Regions from separate parts of the Solibacillus sp. NPDC093137 genome, predicted to be linked through region 2. Evidence: predicted binding sites of a transcription regulator. Region 2 holds the regulator's gene; each other region holds the start of a gene.
The links. The regulator LexA, encoded in region 2, represses DNA repair genes until DNA is damaged. The targets are predictions, from matches to a motif close to CGAACATATGTTCG.

Region 1: a site for LexA is predicted at 2,953-2,966, ahead of recA (recombinase RecA). Genes of this name have one in related genera too.
Region 3: a site for LexA is predicted at 3,383-3,396, ahead of parE (DNA topoisomerase IV subunit B). Genes of this name have one in related genera too.

What each region holds. Positions count from the first base shown of each region.
Region 1 covers NZ_JBNNVH010000001.1:1,732,155-1,738,821, forward strand. The annotation lists gene rny (ribonuclease Y) at 1-1,108, opposite strand, end outside; gene recA (recombinase RecA) at 1,801-2,871, opposite strand; gene ACQKN3_RS08885 (competence/damage-inducible protein A) at 3,038-4,297, opposite strand; gene pgsA (CDP-diacylglycerol--glycerol-3-phosphate 3-phosphatidyltransferase) at 4,576-5,154, opposite strand; gene ACQKN3_RS08895 (helix-turn-helix domain-containing protein) at 5,201-6,103, opposite strand; gene ACQKN3_RS08900 (DUF3388 domain-containing protein) at 6,152-6,667, opposite strand, start outside.
Region 2 covers NZ_JBNNVH010000001.1:386,045-392,711, forward strand. The annotation lists gene ACQKN3_RS01855 (DNA alkylation repair protein) at 1-497, shown strand, start outside; gene ACQKN3_RS01860 (5' nucleotidase, NT5C type) at 577-1,122, shown strand; gene ACQKN3_RS01865 (gamma-glutamyl-gamma-aminobutyrate hydrolase family protein) at 1,238-1,933, shown strand; gene lexA (transcriptional repressor LexA) at 2,017-2,640, opposite strand; gene yneA (cell division suppressor protein YneA) at 2,801-3,148, shown strand; gene ACQKN3_RS01880 (YneB family resolvase-like protein) at 3,135-3,791, shown strand; gene ACQKN3_RS01885 (DUF896 domain-containing protein) at 3,856-4,092, shown strand; gene tkt (transketolase) at 4,232-6,226, shown strand; gene ACQKN3_RS01895 (DNA helicase) at 6,458-6,667, shown strand, end outside.
Region 3 covers NZ_JBNNVH010000001.1:1,046,702-1,053,368, reverse strand. The annotation lists gene metA (homoserine O-acetyltransferase MetA) at 1-391, shown strand, start outside; gene ACQKN3_RS05380 (ABC transporter ATP-binding protein) at 442-1,212, opposite strand; gene ACQKN3_RS05375 (YczE/YyaS/YitT family protein) at 1,338-1,964, opposite strand; gene ACQKN3_RS05370 (HesB/YadR/YfhF family protein) at 2,111-2,401, opposite strand; gene plsY (glycerol-3-phosphate 1-O-acyltransferase PlsY) at 2,512-3,114, opposite strand; gene parE (DNA topoisomerase IV subunit B) at 3,418-5,391, shown strand; gene parC (DNA topoisomerase IV subunit A) at 5,391-6,667, shown strand, end outside.

The DNA.
Region 1 (6,667 bases), 1.3 Mb from region 2:
CTTTACCGATATCATGCAGTAAACCTGCACGACGCGCCAATGTCACATCTTCGCCTAGTTCAGCAGCAAGCAATCCTGCTAAGTGGGCTACTTCGATTGAGTGTTTCAATACGTTTTGACCATAGCTTGTACGGTATTTCATACGACCAAGGATTTTCATTAAATCCGGATGCAGGTTATGAATACCTACTTCAAATGTTGTTTGCTCACCAGTTTCGCGGATTTGCTCGTCCACTTCACGGCGGGATTTTTCAACCATTTCTTCGATACGTGCCGGGTGAATACGACCATCTTGAACTAGTTTTTCCAATGCAAGACGAGCTGTTTCACGGCGGATCGGATCAAAGCCGGATAAAATAACTGCTTCAGGTGTATCATCAATAATTAAATCGATACCTGTAAGCGTTTCTAATGTACGGATGTTACGGCCTTCACGACCAATAATACGGCCTTTCATCTCATCATTCGGCAGATTTACAACGGACACTGTTGTTTCTGCAACATGGTCAGCTGCAAAGCGTTGTAATGCAAGTGATAAAATTTCTCGAGCCTTTTTGTCTGATTCTTCTTTTGCACGCAATTCCGATTCTTTCGTCATTACAGCGATATCTGTAGAAAGTTCGTTTTCAACTTCCTTCAAGATAACCTCTTTCGCTTCTTCGCGCGTAAGAGCTGCAATGCGCTCAAGCTCAGTTTTTTGACTTGCAACAAGTTGTTCTACTTTGCTTTCCATCTGTTCAATATGCTGTTGTCTGCTAGCTAGAGCTTCTTCTTTACGCTCTAAGCTTATCTCTCTTTTGTTCAGAGTATCATCTTTGCGGTCAAGGTTTTCTTCTCTTTGCAATAAACGGTTCTCTTGTTTCTGAAGCTCTCCACGACGGTCACGAATGTCATTTTCCGCTTCAGTTCGAAATTTGTGAGTTTCATCCTTTGCTTCAAGCAGTGCTTCCTTTTTAAGTGCATCTGCTTCACGTTTCGCGTCTTCCACGATTTGCTCGGCAACATGCTTTGCACCAGTCACTTTTGATTCATTCACGTTTTTCATGTAGAAATAGATAACAGCGACACCGACAGCGAATCCTAGCAAAGCAGGGAGTATCATTTCCATATCGTTTCCCTCCTATGCCTATATATGTCTGATGTTCTCTTAGTTGGCACAATATATCTGAATTGTTCAAACATACCGCCTATTCATTTCAAAATTTAGAAATTATACATTTTAATTGTATAGTTCAAAATAAGGTATGTCAAGAATAGCCATGGTTTAAGGGGTTTTTTATATTTTTTGGTTGAGTTGGTTTGGTGGTGGTGATAGGGTTTGAAATAACCTAAAATTTTCTAAATTGGGTTTAGTATCATCGTTGAGCGCACGCGGGCTTTGCGGTTCTAGTATACCCTAATTTACCAAAAGTTACCCAGTTAAGCCAGGGCTGGCGGCTGGGACTTCTAATAAATTTTAAAATGTTCTAATATATTTTTAATTGTTCTAATAAACTTTCGATTTTCTAATATCGCCTTCTGATTTTCGAATATCGAGAAGAGATTTTCTAATAAATCAAAATTTGTTCTAATAAAAGTTCCCGCTGTATTTACTCACCGCTTTCCTCAAGCAAAATCCAATTCAAACCTGTCGTCTCAGCTCAATCTTCTAATACCCACGCCTAATTTTCTAATATCACTCAGAGTTCTTATAATAAGCCCCATATTTGTTCTAATAAAATCGCAGGCAGACCGCTCCCCCAGGCATTTCTCCCCACAAAAACAAAACCCAAGCAAATTACTCCGCTTGGGTCTGTAACATTATTCTTTTTCGTCTTCGAATAATTCTAGTTCGTCCAGTTCTTCTTCGCCTGTTGTATCATTGGCGCCGATTGTGTAGCCTAGTTCGCCGATACCGAAGTGTTGACGGATTTTTTCTGTTACTTCTTCTCTCATTGCAGGGTTTTCTTTGAAGAATTGTTTTACATTTTCACGACCTTGGCCGATTCGTTCGCTGTTGTAAGAATACCAAGAACCGCTTTTTTGGATGATGTCCAATTCTGCACCGATGTCGACGATTTCGCCTTCTTTTGAAATCCCTTCACCGTACATAATATCAACTTCCGCTGTACGGAATGGTGGAGCTACTTTATTTTTTACAACTTTGATTTTCGTTTTGTTACCGATAATTTCTGTACCTTGCTTAATCGCTTCACCGCGACGTACTTCTAAACGGATAGAAGAGTAGAATTTAAGGGCACGTCCACCTGTTGTTGTTTCCGGGTTACCGAACATAACACCGATTTTTTCACGAACTTGGTTAATGAAAATAGCAAGCGTATTCGATTTGTTAATAACACCTGATAATTTACGTAATGCCTGAGACATTAAACGCGCTTGAAGACCCATGTGCGAGTCACCCATTTCGCCTTCGATCTCTGCTTTTGGTACTAATGCTGCTACAGAGTCGATTACGATAATATCAATCGCACCAGAACGTACTAATGCTTCCGCGATTTCAAGTGCTTGTTCACCTGTATCCGGCTGTGATAATAATAATTCGTCAATATTAACGCCTAATTTTTGTGCATATACCGGGTCAAGTGCGTGCTCAGCATCGATAAACGCTGCCGTACCGCCGTTTGCCTGAATTTCTGCGATGGCATGTAATGTAACTGTTGTTTTACCAGATGATTCCGGTCCGTAAACTTCTACAATACGTCCGCGCGGGTAGCCGCCTATACCTAATGCTGCATCAATTGCGATAGAGCCTGATGAAGTTGTCTCCATATGACGGTTTGAGTTTTCACCCAGTTTCATGACAGAACCTTTACCGAATTGTTTTTCTATTTGTTTTAACGCCATATCTAATGCTGCTTTACGATCGCTCAAACTATTTCCTCCTTAAGAAAAAGCTTTATTTAACTTATGTCTCTATTATACTTGCTAATGAGATAACATTCAAGAAAAAAGCGAACATATTTTCGCCTTTTATTTGAATGTTTCTAAATGCCTTTAAATCAGTAATCAAATCACCTTTATCAAAAGAAACCGACAATTAAATCAGCTTTTTGTACCCTTGATTCGCCAATTCTCTCATTAAATAGCTGAACGTAAACTTCACCGCGCGGATCCGGTTTGTATTTCTTGAGCCGGTTAATTGCAGTCGGTACGTTAATGGCTCTGTGTCACCGATCTTAATACCGACCCAGATTGATCCTGCAGGCTGTCCGTCATGATCCCCCGGTCCAGCTGCACCCGTCAGTCCAACACCAATATCTGTACCGAACTTTTCTCGGACTTGTGTCGCCATTGCTGCAGCACATTCACTGCTGACGATTCCGTATTCATCCAGCATTTCTCCGGAAATACCGAGGTGTTTGATTTTCGCTTCTTTCGTATATGTTACGACACCGCCGATTAATGCGGACCCAACACCCGGAACTTCTGCCAGCTCCGACTGGAACAGACCGGCCGTTAAACTTTCGGCAGCGGAAACCGTTAACTCATTCTCCAGAAGCATTTGTACAAGCTTGAAGCCTAATGATTCATCATTTACACCGTAATAGTATTCTCCGACAATATCTAGAATTTCACGTTTCTTCAATTCAATCAAACGGAATGCCTGTGGTTCATTCTGAGCTTTTGCAGTAATACGCAGTGTTACTTCACCGTCTGAAGCAAGCGGGGCAACAGTTGGATTTGTCTGTTCATCCAAAATATGCTGTATGCGGGTTTCCAGATCTGCTTCACCGATACCGTAAAAACGCAGTACATGCGATAAAATAACCCCACCGTCATGTAGAAGTGCTGCCAATTTTGGCTTCGTTTCATATTGGAACATCGGCTCAAGTTCTTTTGGCGGACCCGGCAGTAAAATATAAATACGGTCGTTTTCCTTCAAAAACATCCCCGGAGCCATGCCATGCTGGTTCAGCAATACATCACAGCCATCCAGTACAAGCGCCTGTTTCCGGTTGTTTTCCGTCATTGGACGTCTTTGCTTTGAGAAGAACTCTTCAATTGCAAACAGCGCCGTTTCATCAAACACTAGGGTACGATTCAAATGTTTCGCTATTGCTTCTTTCGTTAAATCATCCTTCGTCGGCCCTAAACCACCTGAGAAGATAATTACATCCGCGCGCTGTTCCGCAATTTTGATTGCCTCTAGAAGCCGCGCCTCGTTATCTCCCACAACTGTATGATAATACACATTAATGCCAAGTTCCGAAAGCTGGCTCGAAATAAATTTCGCGTTCGTGTTGGAGATTTGTCCTAATAATAATTCTGATCCTACCGCTATAATTTCTGCATTCATTCCTAAAACCCCCTATAGATCAATTTCGCCTTGGCGTAATTGAGTCCAGATTTTTTGAGTATACGCTCTAGCGTATACTCAAAAGTACCTTTAGAAAATCTGTGACATCTGCCAGAGGCTTTTTTTACAGCAGTTGTTTTGGTAACTGCTGTAAAAATAAAGAAAAACTAGATTAGAAAAACATTCCTCGCGTTCACGAGTCTTGTTCTATCTTTTATGGATACTTATTACTATTACCTATCCTAAAAGAAATTCTAACCTAGTTTTAGAAATTTTATTTATTTTGAATCCAATAATGCACGACGGTTTATATAGAAATAATCCCATCCAGACCATACTGTAAAGAACAATGCGACATAAAGCATAATCATATCAAAAGGTATGCCAACTAATGTAAAAATCGTATTGTGTAAAATTAATGCAGAAATTGCCACGATTTGGGCCCAAGTTTTAATTTTACCAAGCTGGTTCGCCGCTACGACTTCCCCTTGTCCTGCTAAAATCAGTCGAAGTCCCGTTACCGCAAACTCACGCGAAATAATGATAATGACAATCCAGGCAGGTGCCAAGTCGATTTCCACCAATAAAATAAAGGCAGCAGAAACGAGCAGCTTATCTGCAAGCGGGTCCAAAAACTTCCCTAAGTTCGTCACTAAATTATATTTGCGGGCATAATAGCCATCTACCCAGTCCGTTGCCGAAGCGAAAATAAAAATCAGTGCCCCTACAAAATAGTTCACTTGCATTTCCGCGCCAAACAGCGTCATATTTCCCCAACCGAAATCAAACATCATTACAATCACAAATAGTGGGATTAATAAAATGCGCGAGACTGTAATCTTATTTGGAATGTTCATTTGTTAACACCTTTCGTCTAAAGAAAAGAGCCATCTTTTAAGATGACTACTCTCCTTGTCCTTCATTCACTAATTTTAAAATGATATTTTGCGTCATACGATCTTGTGCGTATGTCAATTCTACATCATTTACATATACTTTAGCCACTTTTGAATTCCCCAAACGGATTCTTGCATAGCCATCTGCAGTTGAATCATTTTCTACGATATCTCCAGCTTTATAAACTGTTGCATTCACTTGCTCCTGCTGTTGTTCATTTCGGATACCAACCCATGTTTCACCTGATACTTCAATACGGACATTTAAGCTGTCTGTACCTGATACTTCAAATGTTGAATCTTCGCCTTGTACAACACCTTCACTGATTGTTTGAGCTACTTCAGGCTCGTCTGTGACAGGTTCTTCAGGCTCAACATTTTCTTCAGTGTCATCTTCTGTGTTTTCTTCGTTGTCTTCAACAGGTTTTGTTGGTGTTGAATTCGGATTTTGTTCGTATTCTATCGGTTCAATCTCCTCTTCTCCTCCATCCGGCGTACTGCCCGTTTTTTGGAAGTATAGAGTTGTAATAACGATAATAATGACAATCGCAAACAATGCAACGATCAATTTCGGCATTGCTTCCATCATCTTGTTGCTCGATGTCGCTTTCATATTGCGGCGACTCGGACTTTGTGTGAATGATTGGGCGACTTCTTCTTTTTGCATTTCCGGAATATCTTTTCGATACTCAGTTAATACTTCATCCGCATCTAATCCAACTGCTTCGGCATACTGCTTAATGAAGGCACGTACATAGAAAGAACCAGGCATAATTGTATAGTTGCCTTCTTCGATTCCTATTAGATAACGTTTTTGGATTTTCGTGATATTTTGCAAATCATCTAGACTATAACCTCTAGCTAATCTCGCCTCTTTCAAGCGAGCTCCTAGTTCCGTCAAAAAAAACACCTACTTTTAATATATTCAAATAAAGATGGCACTAAGCCCTCTTATTTACTAAAAACCAAACCCGCCAAAATGGTCTGTACTCGATAACATATTATTCTTTTCGATAATTTCATATGTTATTTCCTCATTCGGTTCATGGCGCAATTCGATAATATAGTCAAAATCTTCTATTTTATATGATGAATGCTGTACGAACAGATCTGGATGCTCAATGACTTTAATCGTCGGCATACCCATGATTTCCCGAACTAACTGCTGGTGGCGTTCATCCGTCGAGCGACGTGTCACGGCACCATCCAATATAAAAATATTATTCCCATTAAACTCATCACCCATTAACGCATTGCGGACAGTTTGTTTAATCATAGTAGAAGAGATGAAAATCCATTTTTTATTCGCGCACACGCTTGCAGCAACGATTGATTCTGTTTTTCCTACACGCGGCATTCCACGGATCCCAATTAATTTATGCCCTTCCTTTTTAAATAATTCGGCCATAAAATCAACTAAAATTCCTAATTCGTCACGTACGAACCGGAATGTATTTTTTTCATCCGCATCTTT
Region 2 (6,667 bases):
TTGCGGATCCGAATGCAATGACTGAGGAAGATTATGACCGCTGGATGGAACAGGCCTATTTCTATATGATTTCGGATTATGTTGTGGCAGTAACTCTGGCGGAATCTGATATTGCGCAAGAAGTAAGCGATAAGTGGATTGCCAGTGGTGAGGATCTGAAAATGTCGGCAGGGTGGCATTGCTACTGCTGGCTTCTCGGCAATCGTAAAGATGAGGAATTTTCAAAGGAAAAGTTAATGGACATGCTCGAGTATGTAAAACAAAATATCCGTCAAGCACCGCAGCGCACACAGGTGGCGATGAACAATTTTGTCATGACAGTCGGTGTTTCATTTAAACCTTTACATGATGAGGCAGTGCAAATTGCAAATGAGATCGGACCAATTGAAACGAAACGGGAAGGGAAAAAACCGGGTTTGCTTCATGCATATGAGGAAATTGAAAAACAGGTGGAAAAAGGGCGAATCGGTTTTAAACGTAAATATGTACGTTGTTAATTGTAAAGAGTTATACCTTGTTTTTTCACAATACAATTGTATAAACTAAAATTATGGGAATTTCAAGGAGGCTTATTACATGAAAAAAAGTATTGCTATCGATATGGACCAGGTACTAGCTGATTTTTATTCGAAATTACGTGTGACATATAACGAAAATTTCGGAACAAATTTTACAGATGAAGAGTTTCTTCTGACGACACAGCGCGATTTGCCTCGAGAAGATGCGAAGAAATTATTTGCAATATTAAATGAGCCTGACTATTTCAGAGATTTAAAAGTACTGGATGAAGATGCGATTAAAGTCATTCAAGAGTTGCAGGAACATTATGAAATTTTTATTGCGACAGCTGCAATGGATGTACCGGGTTCATTTACAGCGAAATACGACTGGTTAATGGAGCATTTACCCTTTATTAAAACACAGAACATTGTGTTTTGCGGAAATAAAGCGGTAATACATACCGATTATTTAATTGATGACAGCCCACGCCAACTCGCAGCATTCAAAGGGACAGGTATATTGTATTCGATGCCGTACAATCGATCAGAAGAAGGTTTCATGCGTGTTCATAACTGGAAAGAAATTAAACAGTATTTTATAAAACAAATGGAAAGTGTTTAATAAGTAAAGGGTTGCGATTCTGCAATCCTTTTTTATTTTTGTAGTCATTTCGTATAACGCAATAGTATAATTTAAATTATTGGAATTATCTATAAATTATAAGGGGATAAAAAGAATGAAACCGATTATTGGATTAACAATGTATGATTTTGACAAGAAGTTGGATATTAATAACACGTATTTAATTTCAATTGAACAAGCGGGAGGTATACCGATTTGTATACCGAATGCTACAGAAGAAAACGTAAATGAGTTATTAGATCTAATTGAAGGCCTCGTATTAATTGGTGGAGCGGATATAGATCCATTGTTGTTTAATGAAGAACCGCACCGTCATATCGGAAGTGTTGTACGGAAACGTGATGACAGCGATCTTTTATTGATGAATGAAGCCTATAAAAGACAAATGCCTGTTCTCGGTATTTGCCGCGGACAACAGATTATGAATGTCGCATTCGGGGGGAAGATAATTCAGGATATACCCTCACAAGTAGCGAACACAATTTTACATAAACAGCCTTCAAAGCGAGGGGAACTGGCACATACCGTTGAAGTAAAGACACCTAAATTTAAAGAGATTTTTAAAGAAGACTCATTCCGTGTAAATACATTTCATCATCAATCGGTTGGAAAGCTGGGGAAAGGGCTCGTTGTTTCGGCACTTGCTAAGGACGGCATCATTGAAGGGATTGAACATGAATCGCATCCATATTGTGTCGCGGTGCAATGGCATCCGGAAGAATTGGCTCCGAACGGTGATGTTTATGCACAGCGCTTATTTAATAGTTTTGTAGAAGCATGCAATAAATAACGAAAGGCTTAGTCGTTCGCGGCTGAGCTTTTTATTTTGTAAATAAAAAACTTGCCGATTCTATTAGAATGGCAAGTTGATGATTAATGGATATTTCGATAGAGGCCGACCACTTTACCTAAAATAGAAACTTGGTTGACAATGATTGGCTCCATTGAGCTATTTTCAGGCTGTAAACGGAAATGAGTTTTTTCTTTGTAAAAGCGCTTAACAGTTGCTTCATCGTCTTCCGTCATTGCTACGACAATCTCTCCATTGTTCGCAGTAGACGTTTTTTTAACGATCACATAATCCCCATTTAAAATCCCGGCTTCAATCATGGATTCTCCCATAATCTCAAGCATAAATAATTCCTCTTCCGGTGAGCCGTAAGCATCCGGCAACGGGAAATATTCCTGGATATCCTCGATTGCAGAAATAGGCAGACCAGCTGTAACTTTACCGATCAACGGAACATGAATGACACCTTGTTTTGCGATATTCATCTCTTCCTGATCCAATATTTCAATGGCACGCGGCTTTGTAGGATCACGGCGGATAAGCCCTTTACTTTCTAAACGAGCTAAATGCCCGTGGACAGTTGAACTGGAAGCTAAACCTACTGCTTCTCCAATTTCGCGAACTGATGGCGGATAGCCTTTAGCACGAACTTCCTCTTTTATAAAAGTTAGAATAGCTTGCTGCCGCTTTGAAATTTTTTGTGTCAACTAACTCACCTCTTTATCATGCTATTTTTCTTAAAGTAAGTATAGCAGTATGCGAACATGAATGCAAACATAAGTTCGAAAAAACGGTTGACAAAAACATACGTTCGTATTATTATGAGAACAAACATTCCGAACATACATTCGAAAGAGGGTTTTTCAAATGAAAAGAGTTAAATTAAATGGCTTCACATCAATGTTTCTACTATTCTCTGTACTTATGATTGCTTTATTCATGATGCAGGATGATAAAATTGAATTATACGAACACGTAAGCATAGAGCATGGCGATACTTTATGGTCGTTGGCAGAACAATATCGTGGTAAAATGGCTAAGCATGATTGGATCAATGAAGTAAAAAAGGAAAACGGAATGCTGGATGAAAAAGTTGTTTTAGGACAAGTATTGGTTGTGCCTGTAGAAAAAGATTCACAATACATTGCTCAGCTGAATGAATCCTCCGATATGCAATTGATTAAAGTAGCGAGAGGGAACAATGATAAAAACTAAAGCAGTAATCTATTGCCGTGTCAGTACGGATAAAAATACACAAGAAACATCGCTAGTGCGTCAGCAGGAGGAGCTGACAAAATACGCAAAATCATTCGGCTATAAAGATGTGGAGATTTTCATGGACCAGCATAGTGGATATGATGTCGATCGAGACGGATTACTCGACATGCTTGACTACATGAAAGAGTACGGTATTAAAGCATTATTTGTACAGGATGAAACCCGTTTAGGGCGAGGGAATGCCCGTATGGCAGTGCTGCACCTACTGCAAAAATATGAAGCGACAGTATATACATTGAATGATGCAGGTCCTGTCGTATTAAACGAAATGGATACAATGCTGCTCGAAATTTTAGCGATTGTCGAAGAGTATCAGCGTCGTATGCATAATGCAAAAATCCGCCGGGGAATGCGCCGCGCTGTAGAAAATGGCTACCAGCCGCAAAATAATTTGAAAAACCGCGGTAATATTGAAGGGCGTGAACGAAAAGAAGTGCCTGTCGAAGAAATTGTTCAACTGCGTCAGAAAGGCTTAACCTTTGCAGAAATTGCTACGACTTTGTCTGGCTTGGGCATTTCTATCAGTAAAGCGACCGTACATAGAAGATATATTGAATATATGGAGCGACTTGAAGAGTAAACACTTGTTTTCAAGTCGTTTTTTTTATACCTTTGTAGTAGGTAGGAAGAAAGGTGAGATTCAAATGTTATCAAAAGAAAAATTAGCTCGCATTAACGAGCTTTCTAAATTAGCGAGAGAAGGTAAATTGACGGAAGAGCAGGCGAAGGAACGTACAGCGCTGCGCAAAGAATATTTAGATACTTTCCGTACTACAATGCGTGATACAATCGAGCATGTAAAAGTAATTGATGAAGAAGGCAATGATGTGACACCTGAAAAATTAAAACAAATTAAATCACAGAAGAAATTCTTAAACTAATAACATTTCATTAATATGTCACATTTAATATAAAGTATGACATATTTTATAGGACGTTTTTAGAAATTATTGTTTTCTTGTGAAAATTTGTCTACACTATAAAATGTATAAATATCGTACGAGGAAAGGATGTCACATAATGACACAACAGATGGATCAGTTAGCAATTAACGCAATCCGTACACTATCAATCGACGCAATTGAAAAAGCAAATTCAGGTCACCCAGGTTTACCAATGGGTGCTGCACCTATGGCCTATACATTGTGGACGAAGCATTTACGCCATAACCCTCAAAATCCTAATTGGTATAACCGCGACCGTTTTGTATTATCAGCTGGACATGGATCCATGCTTTTATATAGTTTATTGCATCTAGGTGGCTACGGTTTAGAGTTGGAAGAAATCAAAAACTTCCGTCAATGGAATTCAAAAACACCGGGACATCCTGAATATGGTCATACAGTTGGTGTAGAAGCGACAACTGGTCCATTAGGACAAGGTATTGCAATGTCAGTAGGTATGGCTATGGCTGAACGTCACTTGTCAGCAACATACAACAAGCCAGGTAAAGACATTGTAGACCACTATACATTTGCACTATGCGGTGACGGTGATTTAATGGAAGGTGTTGCTGCAGAAGCAATTTCTCTTGCAGGTCACTTAAAATTGGATAAATTAATTGTACTATATGATTCAAATGATATTTCACTTGATGGTGATTTAGAAAAGTCATTCTCGGAAAACATCCAAAAACGTTTCGAATCATACGGCTGGAACTATTTAAAAGTTGCAGACGGTACAGATATCGTGGAAATTAATTCAGCTATTGAAAAAGCGAAACAAAATACTGGCGGCCCAACTGTAATCGAAGTGAAAACTGTTATCGGTTTTGGTTCTCCTAACAAATCTGGTAAAGCAGATTCACATGGTGCGCCACTAGGATTTGATGAAGTTACTTTAACAAAAGCTGCATACGCTTGGGAACATGAGCCATTCTTCGTTCCAACTGAAGTATATGATACATTTAAAGCAGCTAGCGAAGTACAAGGTGTACAAGCAGAAGCAGCATGGAATGAATTATTCGAAAGCTACAAAAACGAATATCCAGAACTGGCTGCACAATTTGTAAACGCAATGGAAAACAAATTACCGGAGAACTTTGCATCTGAGTTACCTGTATATGAAGCAGGTACTGCAGTAGCTACTCGTTCATCATCTGGTGATGCAATCAATGCAATTGCAAAAACAACACCATCATTCTTCGGTGGTTCTGCTGACTTGGCAGGATCAAACAAGACAACTATTAAAGGCGCTGGCGATTTCTTTGCAGAAACTCCGGAAGGCCGTAACATTTGGTTTGGTGTTCGTGAATTTGCAATGGGCGCTGCACTGAACGGTATGGCATTACATGGCGGTTTAAACGTATTTGGCGGTACTTTCTTTGTATTCTCTGACTATGTACGTCCAGCAATTCGTTTATCTGCATTAATGGGATTACCTGTAACATATGTGTTTACACATGACTCAATTGCAGTAGGGGAAGATGGTCCTACACATGAGCCAGTTGAGCATTTAGCATCATTACGTGCAATGCCGAATCTTTCTGTTATCCGTCCTGCAGATGCAAATGAATCTGTAGCTGCATGGAAATTAGCTGTAGAGAGCAAATCAACGCCAACTGTATTAGTATTATCTCGTCAAAACTTGCCGGTATTGGATCTTGCGACAGAGACAGTATACGATGGTGTTGAAAAAGGTGCTTATGTCGTTTCAGCTTCATCTAAAGAAACTCCGGATGCCCTGTTAATTGCAACAGGTTCTGAAGTTGGCTTGGCAGTAGAAGCTAAAAAGGCACTACTTGCAGAAGGAATTGATGCATCTGTTGTATCAATGCCATCAATGGACCGCTTTGAAAAACAGTCCAAGGAATACAAAGAATCTGTATTACCAAAAGCTGTGACGAAGCGTTTAGCAATTGAAATGGGTGCATCACTTGGCTGGCATAAATATGTTGGCTTTGAAGGCGATGTATTGGCAATCGATAAATTTGGTGCATCGGCTCCAGAGAAAATTGTGTTAAAAGAATACGGCTTCACAGTAGAAAATGTAGTTGCGAAAGTAAAAGCACTTTAATTCGAAGCTCAAAATGTCACTTGTCTACTATGGCAAGTGGCATTTTTTTATTTCTAAATCAATCGGAAGCCCGACTTATTGTATAGGTGACAAGAAAAAAGCTTTGGCAAAAAGAGCTGAATTCAGATACAATAGGCCCATACAGATAATAGGATAACGTGCGATTTTACTGAAGGAATGGTACGATAATAAAGAAATATGGAAGTATCAGATGAAGGATGTGGATGAATCATGACAGCAGAAAATAAGCAAAAAGAAATTACTACATATATCGAACAGACACTTTATTTCCTATCGAATAAAGCGGATCTTGAAAAATTCCAAACAATGCTTCAAAAAAATATCGATGAAAAAAGAGCTTCCTCCACGTCAACGACTGATTTTTATGATCGATTAATGTTAAATATTGCGTATTATGTGGAGAATAAAATGGCATGGACA
Region 3 (6,667 bases), 660 kb from region 2:
CGATGAGTATGTGGCACCTCATTCACGCCACACGTCGGTTTCAATTGATGAAGTGCGAGCACACCCTGACTTGCGACTATTAAGCTATTCGGATGATGCAGGCGTGTTTATCGTGCAATCGAAAAACAATAAACATATTATGATTACAGGGCATCTGGAATATGATGCAACGACCTTATCGGATGAGTATTTCCGCGATATTGAGAAAGATCCGGACAATACGGAAATTCCGATCAACTATTTCCCGAATAACGACCCGTTGCAGGCACCGAAAAATGTTTGGCGTGCCCATTCGCATCTGTTGTTCTACAACTGGCTGAACTACTACGTATACCAAGAAACGCCGTATGAATGGCATTACGTCGATGAAAATATTGAATATCATATTTAATGCTTATAAATGAAACGAACCAGCAAGAGATGGACTCCTGCTGGTTCGTTTTATTTAATTGCGACCCAGGCACGTTCGCGTTCAATCTGCAAACTAATTTCCCGCCCGAAGAAATCGCTTAATAATTCGTCTGTTAAAACAACTTCGCGTGCATTGGCTTCGACATTTTTTCCGTCTTTCATTAAAAGTACATGGCTAAAACAAGGAAGTATTTCTTCTACATGATGCGTCACGTAAATTAGGGTAGGGCCGTTTTCTGCTTGTGCAATCTGTTCTATTGTTTGCAGCAAGTTTTCCCGTTCGATTAAGTCCAGACCGCCACATGGCTCATCCAATATTAAAATTTCCGGATCCGCCATAATGGCCCTTGCTATTTGAACACGCTGCCGTTCACCTTGAGACAAATGCTCGAATGATTTATTTGCTAAATGGTCACAGTGAAAATGCTTCATAATAGAAACCGCATGGTCAATTTCTTCTTCCGTCACATCATTGAAAAGGCGAAGGGCACCGAATTTTCCGCTGAGCACGATTTCAATTGCATTATCCTGCCAGTTGAAGTTATCGATCATCGCATTGCTGACCCAGCCGATCCGTGTCCGCAGTTTCGGTATATACGTCTTGCCATATGTTTCACCCAGTATTTGGACCTTACCTTCATTTGGCCAAATATAGCCGTTAATAACTTTCAGCAACGTCGTTTTGCCGGATCCGTTTAACCCTAAAATAGCCCAATGCTGTCCCTTTTGAACATGCCAGCTTAAATCATTTAAAATCTTTTTGTCATTGCGATATAAATGGATATTTTCAATATGTATCATTTAAAAACACCTCCACTTACTACTATGCACCTTTTTTCATTGTAGAGAAAGTATTTTTTGAAAATTGTAACAATTTAAATGTAAAAAAAAGAAAGCAAACGCATATTGCTTGCTCTCCTCATTATTTATATAACAACACTTTCGACACCTGCTGCGCGGTGGAACAGCTTTCCGTTCCATTTGAGTGCCCATTGTACGACAGGCCCTAAGCCGAACGCCATAAATACAGTACCGACTCCGACTGGTCCGCCCAATACAAAACCTAATACAGCAACCGTTACTTCCATTGTCGTCCGTGCACGGTTGACACTCCAGCCGAGGCGATGCACCAACAGCAGCATTAATGTATCACGAGGTCCTACACCGAGGTTTGCGACCATATACATCCCGCAGCCGAAGCCGAGCAGGACAACGCCAACAACAAACGCCAATGTTTGTTCTAACAGTGTATTCGCATCCGGTAATACTAACAAAAATATATCAATAAAAATCCCTGTCAGGAACATGTCCAAATAAGTTCCGACTTTCGGCAATCTTTTCGTGAAAAACGTATCAACAGCCAGAATGAGCAAACCTAAAATAATCGACCACATACCGACCGTTAATCCCAAGTTTTTTTGTAATCCGATATGAAGGACATCCCATGACCCAACGCCAAGTATTTGTCCTTTGATCGTCAATGCGACGCCTAATGATAAAACAATGATGCCTGCAATAAAAAATACGCAGCGCCAATAAAATTCCTGTTTCACTTTCACATGTAATCCCTCATCAATCCTCGATATAATCCTTACTCATTATAACGATTGAATCGGCAAAAATGGATTTACAATAAATTCGAAACATTTGAACTTTTTGAGCGGCAAATTGTTCGTATTAGGAAGCTGAAATAGGGCCTTTATTTTTCGTACGAATAAGTTAATTCATCGGATGAATCGGCGACATCTACAACTAAATGATGTTCATTAAAAAACCATTCATCGGATTTTTCGATGTAGTAATGAATATCTTCCACAACCGTTTCAATACCTATTTCATGCGGCTGCTCCCGTGTCATCCCTAACGAAAACCCTTCATGAAAAGGTGAAGAACCTCCATACCTTGCATAAAAGCGAATAAAATCGCCTTTTTCTACTTCCATCTCTTGTTTAAACCAATTGAGCGCTTTTTCTGATAGTTTGATTTCCATATATTTCACCTCTACTGCCATTATGCAGTAAATAAAAAAAACTTACAAAGCTCGCGTTCTGAATTTTTAGTACAAAAAAAGACTGAAAGGAAACCCTTTCAGTCAATCGTTTAAAATCCTTTAATTTTCGGTTCAGTACCGGCTTTAATCCGCTTAATATTTTCACGGTGACGGTAAAAAATGAAGCCTGCCAGAACGACAACCAAAATGAATAATGCATATTCTCCTGTTATCATCCAATGACCAATTACATAAATAACCGCTGCAGCGGATACAATCATAGATGATAAGCTGACCATTTTCGTTAACTTTAAGGCGATGACAAATACAATGATTAAAATTAAAAATAACGGTAAATTATAGCCTAAAATAACACCGCCGCTCGTAGCAACTGCTTTTCCTCCGCGGAAACTAGCGAAAATCGGGAACATATGGCCAGCAGCCGCGATGACACCTAAGATTAAAGGATGGACAGTGCTGTCTGCGAAAAATGGCAATAACGGTAGCAATACCGCAGCCGTTCCTTTCAATATATCAATAAGCAATACGGCGATGCCCGGTTTTTTGCCTAATACTCTAAATGTATTAGTCGTTCCTAAATTGCCGCTGCCTTGTTGTCGAATATCCGTTTTGTAAAAAATTTTGCCAATCCATAAAGCAGATGGAATGGAACCGATTAAATAAGCACAAATAATAATTAATGCGTTGATCAAGTGTTGTGCTCCTTTCGAATTCAGAATTACTACTTGGTACTAATAGTATGTATTGAATATTTTACAATGTTTTTTAATAGAAGGAAAGAGGTATTATTTTTTCGTTCATCGTAAAAAACAGGGAAAAAGTTACATTTTATTGTTTGCTACTGAAGGATATGCTTTTAAACGTTCGTTTTTGATGATACAATTAATCTTTGCAAAGCCTAAATCAGTACCTTTAAACATTGACATCATGCATATTTGAGCGTACGATTAGGTAGTAAATAGAACGTTTGTTTGTATTTTTGGAGGGGATTACATTTGGTAAAAAACCAAGCCGGTATTTCGTATAATGAAGATGCCATTCAAGTATTAGAAGGTTTAGAAGCCGTACGCAAAAGACCAGGGATGTATATTGGTTCTACAGATAGTCGAGGTCTTCACCACTTAGTGTATGAAATTGTAGACAATGCAGTGGATGAAGCGCTTGCTGGATATGGAAATCATATCATCGTGAAGATTCATGAAGATAACAGTATTAGCGTGCGTGACCATGGTCGTGGTATGCCAACAGGTATGCATAAAATGGGTAAACCAACCCCTGAAATTATTTTCACCGTCCTTCATGCAGGCGGAAAGTTTGGACAAGGCGGTTATAAAACAAGTGGCGGTTTACATGGTGTAGGTTCATCAGTTGTAAACGCCTTATCAACATTTTTGGAAGTAACAATTTATCGTGATGGCCAAGTTTATCGCCAGCGCTTTGAACAAGGCGGGAAACCGGCTACATCGCTTGATATGATCGGAAAAACGAAGGAAACAGGAACACTTGTACATTTCCTGCCGGATCCAACGATTTTTTCAGTCGTTAAATATAATTATGATACATTGGCAGAACGCTTACGTGAATCTGCGTTTTTATTAAAAGGATTAAAAATTGAACTAATCGATGACCGCGGAGAAGGAAAACATGAAATTTTCTATTATGAAAGCGGTATTGAAGCATTCGTCACATACTTAAACGAAGAAAAAGATGTATTACATCCGGTTAAATATGTTGAAGGTAGCATTCAGGAAATAGAAGTGGAGTTCGCACTGCAATTTAATGACGGCTATTCCGAAACGATTTTGTCGTTCGTCAACAATGTCCGTACACGTGATGGCGGTACACATGAAACCGGCGCTAAAACAGCGTTGACACGTGTGTTTAATGAATACGCCCGCAAAATCGGATTACTGAAAGAAAAAGATAAAAACCTGGAAGGCACTGATATTCGTGAAGGCCTGACAGCAATTGTTTCTGTACGTATTCCTGAAAATCTGCTGCAATTCGAAGGTCAGACAAAAGGGAAGCTTGGTACATCTGAAGCACGCTCTGCCGTTGATACCGTTGTTTCAGAGCAATTAATGTATGTGCTTGAAGAAAATGCCGAGCTGTCGGCTTCTTTAGTGCGTAAAGCAATTCGCGCCCAACAAGTGCGTGAAGCAGCGCGTAAAGCACGTGATGATGCCCGTAACGGGAAAAAGAAAAAATCGAGTACGCTTCTGTCTGGTAAGCTGACACCTGCACAGTCGAAAAATGCTTCTAGAAATGAATTATACCTTGTAGAGGGTGATTCAGCGGGTGGTTCGGCGAAGCAAGGTCGTGACCGTACATTCCAGGCGATTTTGCCATTGCGCGGTAAAGTTATCAATACCGAAAAGGCAAAGCTTCAGGATATTATGAAAAATGAAGAAATTGCGACGATTATCCATACGATCGGTGCAGGTGTCGGAGCAGATTTCTCGGTGGAAGATGCCGCTTACGATAAAGTTGTCATCATGACCGATGCCGATACAGATGGTGCCCACATTCAAGTATTATTGCTGACATTCTTCTACCGTTATATGCGTCCGCTCATCGAAGCAGGAAAAGTGTATATTGCGTTACCGCCTCTTTATAAAGTATCAAAAGGGTCGGGTAAAAAGCAGGAGCTTATGTATGCCTGGACAGAACAGGAGCTAAGCGCCGCAACGAAAAAAATCGGCAAAGGCTATATTATTCAGCGCTATAAAGGTTTAGGTGAGATGAATGCCGATCAGCTTTGGGATACAACGATGAATCCGGAAACACGTACATTAATCCGCGTAAAAATTGAAGATGGTGCACGTGCAGAACGTCGTATTACAACATTGATGGGCGATAAAGTAGAGCCCCGCCGTAAATGGATTGAATCAAACGTCAACTTCGGCATGGAAGAGGATGCAAGCATTTTAGAAAATGAATTCATCCAGCATGAGGAGGTTAACGAATAATGAGTTTTGTAGAAAAATTTCAAGATCTGCCATTAGAAGAAGTAATGGGTGACCGTTTTGGTCGCTATTCCAAATATATTATTCAAGATCGTGCATTACCGGATACGCGTGACGGGCTAAAACCTGTACAACGTCGTATATTATATGCGATGTTCCATGAAGGTAACACTTTTGACAAACCGTTCCGTAAATCGGCAAAAACAGTCGGTAATGTAATTGGTAACTACCACCCGCACGGTGATTCTTCGGTGTATGATGCAATGGTCCGTATGAGTCAGGACTGGAAAAGCCGTCAGATGCTGGTTGAAATGCATGGTAACAACGGTTCTGTCGATGGTGACCCGCCAGCTGCAATGCGTTATACGGAAGCACGTCTTTCAGCGATTGCCGCAGAACTATTACGTGATATCAATAAAAATACAGTTGAATTCGTACCAAACTTTGATGATCAGGATATGGAACCAACTGTATTGCCATCTCGATTCCCGAATTTATTAGTTAATGGCGCAACAGGGATTTCGGCTGGTTATGCGACGGATATTCCGCCACATAATCTGCAGGAAGCACTTGATGCGGTTTTAATGCGTCTGGACAACAAAAACTGTACAGTCGATGAACTGATGACCGTTATTAAAGGTCCCGATTTTCCTACGGGCGGGATTATTCAAGGTGTTGATGGCATTAAAAAAGCATACGAGACAGGTAAAGGGAAAATTATTGTCCGTTCACGTACAGAAATTGAGCAGTTAAAAGGCAATAAAGAGCAAATTATCATTACCGAAATCCCGTTTGAGGTAAATAAGGCCAATATGATCCGTAAAATGGACGAGCTGCGCGTAAATGACCGCCGTTTAGACGGTATTTCCGAAATTCGAGATGAATCGGACCGTGATGGTTTACGAATTGTTGTAGAGCTGAAAAAAGATGTGCCTGCACAAGGAATTTTAAACTTCCTTTTAAAATCAACGGATTTGCAAGTTTCATATAACTTCAATATGATTGCGATTCATAACCGTCGTCCGATGATGATGACATTGCCGCTTATGTTGGATGCGTATATTGATCACCAGAAGGAAATCGTGCGCCGCAGATCCCAATATGATCTAACAAAAGCAGAAGATCGCTTACATATCGTTGAAGGTCTTATGAAAGCTTTATCCATTTTAGATGAAGTGATTGAAACAATCCGTGCATCAAAAGATAAACGCGATGCAAAAAATAACATTATCGAGAAATTCGGCTTTTCGGAAGAACAGGCAGAAGCAATTGTCAGCCT